3 regions of the Kitasatospora sp. NPDC048722 genome follow, and region 1 is predicted to be linked to each of the others. Evidence: riboswitches for the same ligand, from Rfam matches in the RefSeq annotation. Region 1 holds a riboswitch; each other region holds the start of a gene.

Region 1 (2,259 bases):
CGCCAAGGTGGTCAAGCACGGCAACCGGGCGTCCTCCTCGGCCAGTGGCTCGTCGGACGTGCTGGAGAAGCTCGGCGTCGCCCTGGACCTGTCGGCCCGGCGGGTGGCCGAGGTGGCCGAGGAGGTCGGGCTCACCTTCTGCTTCGCGGCGAAGTTCCACCCGTCGATGCGGCACGCCGCCACCGCGCGGCGCGACCTCGGGGTGCCGACCGCGTTCAACATCCTCGGCCCGCTGACCAACCCCGCGAAGGTCACCGCGCACGCGGTCGGCTGCTTCGACACCCGGCTCGCCGGGCTGATCGCGGGCGTGCTCGCCCGGCGCGGCTCCACGGCGCTGGTCTTCCGCGGCGACGACGGCCTGGACGAGCTGACCGTCACCACGACGTCGCGGGTGTGGATCGTGCGGGACGGCACCGTCACCGAGGCCGCCTTCGACCCGCGGGACGTCGGCATCGAGCTCGTCGGCATCGAGGCGCTGCGCGGGGCGGACGCCTCCTACAACGCCGAGGTCGCGCGCCGGCTGCTGGCCGGGGAGCGCGGGCCGGTGCGGGACGCCGTCCTGCTCAACACGGCGGCGGCGCTGGTGGCGCTGGACCTGACGGACGCGCCGCTCGCCGAGCAGCTGGCGGCCGGCATGGAGCGGGCCGCGGCGGCCGTCGACTCGGGCGCGGCGCAGGAGCTGCTGCGGCGCTGGTCGGAGGCCACCGGCCGGGACTGACAAGCGAGTCGAGGGGCCCGTGGCAGCCGCGACATCGCGTGGGCTGCCGCGGGCCCCTCGGCTGTCCGGATGGTGGATGCCTGTTTGACCACCCGGTGGACGCGACCTAGAGTCTTCGCCAGGTCATGAGTGACAGCGACAAGCCCCAGCTTGCTGTCCGGCAACCCTCCGTCCGTGGCGGGGTGCCCTGGGTGAGGACCGGGCCGCGCGGCAAACCGTCCGCGAGGCAAGCGCGGACGCCCGACGACTAGCACTCCCGGGGTCCCTCGACCTCCGAAGGAGTGCATCCCCATGTCTCTGGCCACCGAAATCTGCGCCCCCCTCGCCGTCCTCGGCCACGACGTCCAGGTGCCGCTCGCCAACGGCGAGAAGGTCGGCTACGCGCCGCTCGACTACGCGGCCAGCGCGCCGGCCCTGCAGCGGGTGTGGGACGACGTCGCCGCGTACGCCCCGTACTACGGCAGCGTGCACCGCGGCGCCGGGTACCTCTCGCAGCTGTCCACCGACCTGTTCGAGCAGAGCCGCCGGACCGTCGGCGAGTTCCTCGGCCTGCGAGAGGGCGACCAGGTGGTCTTCACCCGGGCCACCACCGACTCGCTCAACCTGCTCGCCGCCGCGGTGCCCGCCGGCACCCGGGTGTTCGCCTTCGAGACCGAGCACCACGCCTCGCTGCTGCCCTGGGCCCACGCCGGGCTGGACGTCACCTACCTGCGCGCCCCCCGCTCGCACGCCGAGGCCGTCGCCGTGCTGGACGCCGCGCTCGCCGGGGCGCCCGGGGGCCGGAAGCTGCTGTGCGTCACCGGCGCCTCGAACGTCACCGGTGAGCTGTGGCCGGTCGCCGAGTTGACCGCGACCGCGCACCGGCACGGCGCCCGGGTGGTGCTGGACGCCGCCCAGCTCGCCCCGCACCACCGGGTCTCGGTGGCCGAGCTGGACGTCGACTGGATCGCCTTCTCCGGTCACAAGATCTACGCGCCGTTCGGCGCCGGGGTGCTGGCCGGCCGGGCGGACTGGCTGGACGCGGCCGAGCCGTACCTGGCCGGCGGCGGCGCGACCCGGACGGTGGCCCGGGAGGCCGACGGCTCGGTGGCCGTCCAGTGGCACACCGGCCCGGCCCGGCACGAGGCCGGCTCGCCGAACGTCATCGGCGCCTACGCCATCGCATCCGCCTGCCGGGCGCTGAGCGAGGCCGGCTTCGACGCGCTGGAGGCCCGCGAGCAGGCGCTGATCGCCCGGCTCACGGCCGGGCTGGCGGAGATCCCGCAGGTCAAGGTGCTGAACCTGTTCGGCGAGGACTCCGCGCGGGTGGGTGTGCTGTCCTTCGTCGTCCGGGGCTGGAACAGCTCGCACTTCTCGGCCGCGCTCTCCGCCGAGTACGGCATCGGGGTGCGCGACGGGCTGTTCTGCGCGCACCCGCTGGTGCGCACGCTGATCGGTGACGCGTCCGGCGTCGCGCCGAGTCCTGTTTCCGAGTGCGGGGCGCCGGAGCCGTCGCTGCCGGGCGAGCGGAGCCTGAACGCCATCCGGGTCAGCTTCGGCGC
Region 2 (2,259 bases), on a different contig from region 1:
GACGAGGTCGGCCGAGGCCTTGAGGCGGTGGGCGCGGTCCAGGCGTTCCAGCGCGGTGCGGTAGATGGTGGCGGCCATCCGGCCGAGGGCCTGGCCGTCCTGGTGGCGGTGGTGGCGGACGCCGACGTCGACCTGGGCCAGGGCGTCGAGGCCGACGAGCTCCAACGCGTCGACCAGGAGGCCGAGTTCGACGCCGTAGCCGGTGGGGAAGGGGAGCCGTTCGAGCAGTCCGCGGCGGGCCGCGTACTCGCCGCCGAGCGGCTGGACGAAACCGGCGAGTTCCGGCCAGTGCAGGTTGAGGAGGGGGCGGGCGACGAGTTCGGTCACCCGGCCCCCGCCGGCCGGGAAGACGGCGTCGGGGTCCCCGGCCGAGCCGCTGACTTCGAGCGGGCGGTCGTACATGGCCTTGACCAGCTGGATGTCCGGCTCGGTGAGCAGCGGGCCGACGGTGCCGGAGACGAAGGCGGGGTCGAACTCGCGCAGGTCGGCGTCGACGAAGCAGACGATGTCGCCGCGGGTGACCAGCAGCGAGCGCCACAACACCTCGCCCTTGCCGGGTACGGCGGGCAGCCGGGGCAGGATCTCGTCGCGCGGCACGACCCGGGCGCCGGCCGCGGCGGCCACCCCGGCGGTGCCGTCGGCGGAGCCGGAGTCGACGACGACGAGCTCGTCGACGAGGGGGAGGCGCTCCATCAGCTCGCGCCGGATCGTGCGGACGATGTCGCCGACGGTGGCCGCCTCGTCGAGGGCGGGCAGGACGACGCTGACGGTGTGACCGGTGCGGCGCTTGGCCGCGAGGAGGGTGTCGACCGGCCGGTCGGCCGCGCTCCACGAGCGGCGGCCCAGCCAGGAGGCCGCCTGCGGGAGGAGTGCGGGGGTCGGTTCGGCGGGCACGGGACTCTCCTCGGCGGATCGGGTGGAACGGGCCATCTCGCGTGGCGGACGGTCCCTTTCGGGCTCGGCGCCTTCGGATACAGTCTTCGTACAGCGGTCGGACCTTCGCACGCCGGGGTCGCCGCTGACGACAACTTCACATGCTCATCCAGAGGGACTGAGGGAACGGCCCGTTGACGTCCCGGCAACCTTCTCGCGCGGCTGATCACCAGGCCCCGGCGGGACAGGTGCCAATTCCGGCCCGTGGTGCGCCCGCACCGCGGGGAAGATGAGGAGAGAGGCCTCCGCCATCATGGCTATCGACACAGTCGCACCCGCATCCGTGGATCTCGGCCCCGCCACCGCCCTGTCCTGTCGGGAGTGCGGCACCCGCTTCCCGCTCGGTCCGAGCTTCGCCTGTCTGGAGTGCTTCGGCCCGCTGGAGATCGCGTACGAGTTCGGGAGCGAGGCCGCCGAGGAGCTGCGCAAGCGCATCGAGGCCGGGCCCGCGTCGATCTGGCGCTACGCGCCGCTGCTGCCGGTGCCCGCGGACGTCGCTTCGAAGCCGAACCTGAATCCCGGCTGGACCCCGCTGGTCAAGGCGGACAACCTCGGTCGCGAGCTCGGGTTCACCGCGGACCTGTACGTGAAGGACGACTCGGGGAACCCGACGCACTCGTTCAAGGACCGCGTGGTGGCCTGCGCGATCGAGGCCGCGCGCGCCTTCGGCTACACCACGCTGTCCTGCTCGTCGACCGGCAACCTGGCCGGCGCGGTGGGCGCGGCGGCGGCCCGGGCCGGGTTCCGCTCGTGCGTGTTCATCCCGCACGACCTGGAGCAGGGCAAGGTCGTCATGGCCGGCGTGTACGGCGGCGAGCTGGTCGGCATCGAGGGCAACTACGACGACGTGAACCGCTTCTGCTCGGAGCTGATCGGCGACCCGGCCGGCGAGGGCTGGGGCTTCGTCAACGTCAACCTCCGCCCCTACTACGGCGAGGGCTCCAAGACGCTCGCGTACGAGATCTGCGAGCAGCTCGGCTGGCGGCTGCCGGAGCAGATCGTCATCCCGATCGCCTCGGGCTCGCAGCTCACGAAGATCGACAAGGGCCTGCAGGAGCTGATCAAGCTCGGGCTGGTCGAGGACCGGCCGTACCGGATCTTCGGCGCCCAGGCCGAGGGCTGCTCGCCGGTCTCCGCGGCGTTCAAGGCCGGCCGGGACGTGATCAGGCCGGTCAAGCCGGACACCATCGCCAAGTCGCTGGCGATCGGCAATCCGGCGGACGGCCCGTACGTGCTGGACATCGCGCGGCGCACCGGCGGAGCGGTCGAGGACGTCACCGACGCCGAGGTGGTGGCCGCCATCCGGCTGCTGGCCCGCACCGAGGG
Region 3 (2,259 bases), on a different contig from region 1:
GATGGAGGGGGGCTGTTCGCGGGTGGTGCTCACCGACCAGGTCCCCGTCGAGCCGGTCCGGTTCTGCGACGTCTGGGCGTCGACGTCCTCCAGCGCCGTGCCGACGTCCTTGACGTTCGTGTAGGTGTAGGAGGTCTCGCACGTCGGTGCGGGGTGGCTGCCTTGCCGGGCCCTGTTGCGGCCGACGAGCGGGGTGAGGGGCGCGACGGTCACGAGGAGCGGTGCCGAGGTCCTGCACGCCGTCGTGGGCCCGGCCCGTGCCCTGACGAGCGGGCCGCGGCGGCGCACAGTGCCACGGCGACCACCCCCGACCGCACGACCGGACCCTGGCGACCGTTCATGTGCCCGCCCTCCCGCTCGGGGACGGTCGCGATGGGGCCGTCGGTAGAACGGTAGAGCTCCGGTCGCGCCTCGGTGAGGGATATGCGAAGTCGTGGCACTGCCGCTTCGAAACCGTGACAGATGTCCGGATCCGCGGTGCGACCGGCCCGATTCGGACCGAGGTTTCGGTGATCTTCCTTATCCCCATCGTCGTGCGCGGGGCGAGGCCGGCGGCCCGTTCGAGCCGCGTCACCTCGTGCCCGTCGTCGTGGAAGCGGATGGCGCCGTCCAGGTCGCAGAGCAGGGCGTCGAACGCGAGGTCCGTCAGAGCTGGTGATCATGTCAAGCCCGGCCGGCCGGGCCCGGCCGGACCCGTGCTTCCACGAAGGAGGAGGGGGAGGTTTGGCGGGTGGGGCGGGGAGTCTTGTATCGTTCCTCGCGAATCATCCAGAGGGGTGGAGGGACCGGCCCTACGAAGCCCCGGCAACTCCCCGTTCGACCCGGCGTCCGAAGTACGCGCCGTGCCGTCCGGGATCAGTGCCAACTCCGGCCTGCCGCCAACGTGGCGCGGGAAAGATGAGGAGACACGGTGCTCTCTGTGCTGTCCTTCGCCCGGGCGCTTCCCGCCCCGGCCCTTCCGCGTACCCGTCTCGTGCCCGGCGCAGGCATTCGGCCGACTTCTCCGGCCCGTTCTCGCTGACCACCCCCCCGCTCCCCGCGGGGAGCCCCCGTGTGCCGAACCACCCGCCGGCCGCGGATTCGAGACTGGAGTACCCATCCATGGAGCTCACGAGCGGCGTCGGCGTGCTCGACAAGGCCACCGCGATCCTCGCCACCCTGGAGTCCGGCCCCACCACCCTGGCCGGACTCGCCGCCGCCACCGGCCTGGCGCGCCCCACCGCCCACCGGCTGGCCGTCGCGCTGGAACACCACCGGCTGGTCACCAGGGACCTGCAGGGCCGGTTCGTCCTGGGCCCCCGGCTCGCCGAGCTGTCGGCGGCGGCGGGGGAGGACCGGCTGCTGGCCGCCGCCGGGTCGGTGCTCGTGCACCTGCGCGACGTCACCGGCGAGAGCGCCCAGCTGTACCGCCGTCAGGGCGAGGTGCGGATCTGCGTGGCCGTCGCGGAGCGGCTCTCCGGCCTGCGTGACACGGTGCCGGTGGGGGTCACGCTCCCCATGAAGGTCGGCGCCGCAGCCCAGATCCTGCTCGCCTGGGAGGAGCCGGAGCGCCTCCACCGGGGGCTCCAGGGGGCGCGCTTCACGGCCACGGCCCTCAGCGGCGTACGGCGCCGGGGCTGGGCGCAGTCCATCGGCGAGCGCGAGCTCGGGGTCGCGTCCGTGTCGGCGCCGGTGCGCGGGCCGTCCAACCGGGTGGTGGCCGCGGTCACTGTCTCCGGCCCGATCGAACGGCTCACGCGGCACCCGGGCGCGCGCCTGTCCCAGGCCGTCATCGAGGCGGCGAACCACCTCACCGAGGCGCTGCGCCACCCGTGACCGGCCCGGCCCCGGGGCGGTCGACCCGGGGTCGGGGGCCAGGCTCAGGCCCCGGGCGCCGGTGTGAGGACCGCCGGCCGGGGAATGCGGCTGATCACCGAGCCGATCAGGGTGCCGATCGACACCCCGAAGACCGCCGAGACGGCCGCCAGCACCGACTGGGCGCCGTTGCCCACCTCGATCTGGGCGGTGTTCAGGAGGCCGAAGGAGCCCGGCACGACGATCCAGAACGCCGGCAGGTAGAGCACCTGCCAGAGCGGGCCGCCCGGCAGCCAGTGCACCAGGGTGGCGGCGACCGCTGCCGAGACCGCCCCGGCCAGGCCGCCGATCGCCGCGCCGTGCTCCGAGCTGATGACGACCTGGACGGTGACGCTCACCGCGATCACCGCGACGATCCACGGGACGGCGCCCGGCGGGGTGTTCACATTGATCACGACGCCCGCG

What was found. A riboswitch is a leader RNA that binds a small molecule or an ion and turns the genes downstream of it on or off. The one in region 1 is predicted to bind S-adenosylmethionine.
Region 2: another riboswitch for S-adenosylmethionine. It lies ahead of thrC (threonine synthase); the one in region 1 lies ahead of AB0C76_RS21970 (aminotransferase class V-fold PLP-dependent enzyme).
Region 3: another riboswitch for S-adenosylmethionine. It lies ahead of AB0C76_RS23790 (IclR family transcriptional regulator); the one in region 1 lies ahead of AB0C76_RS21970 (aminotransferase class V-fold PLP-dependent enzyme).

What each region holds. Positions count from the first base shown of each region.
Region 1 covers NZ_JBEZGX010000029.1:59,193-61,451, forward strand. Annotated here, with positions in the region: gene trpD (anthranilate phosphoribosyltransferase) at 1-718, shown strand, start outside; SAM riboswitch class IV at 840-957, shown strand; gene AB0C76_RS21970 (aminotransferase class V-fold PLP-dependent enzyme) at 1,010-2,259, shown strand, end outside.
Region 2 covers NZ_JBEZGX010000028.1:40,091-42,349, forward strand. Annotated here, with positions in the region: gene AB0C76_RS21375 (glucosyl-3-phosphoglycerate synthase) at 1-894, opposite strand, end outside; SAM riboswitch class I at 1,036-1,169, shown strand; gene thrC (threonine synthase) at 1,187-2,259, shown strand, end outside.
Region 3 covers NZ_JBEZGX010000033.1:58,131-60,389, forward strand. Annotated here, with positions in the region: SAM riboswitch class I at 762-904, shown strand; gene AB0C76_RS23790 (IclR family transcriptional regulator) at 1,102-1,815, shown strand; gene AB0C76_RS23795 (threonine/serine exporter family protein) at 1,860-2,259, opposite strand, start outside.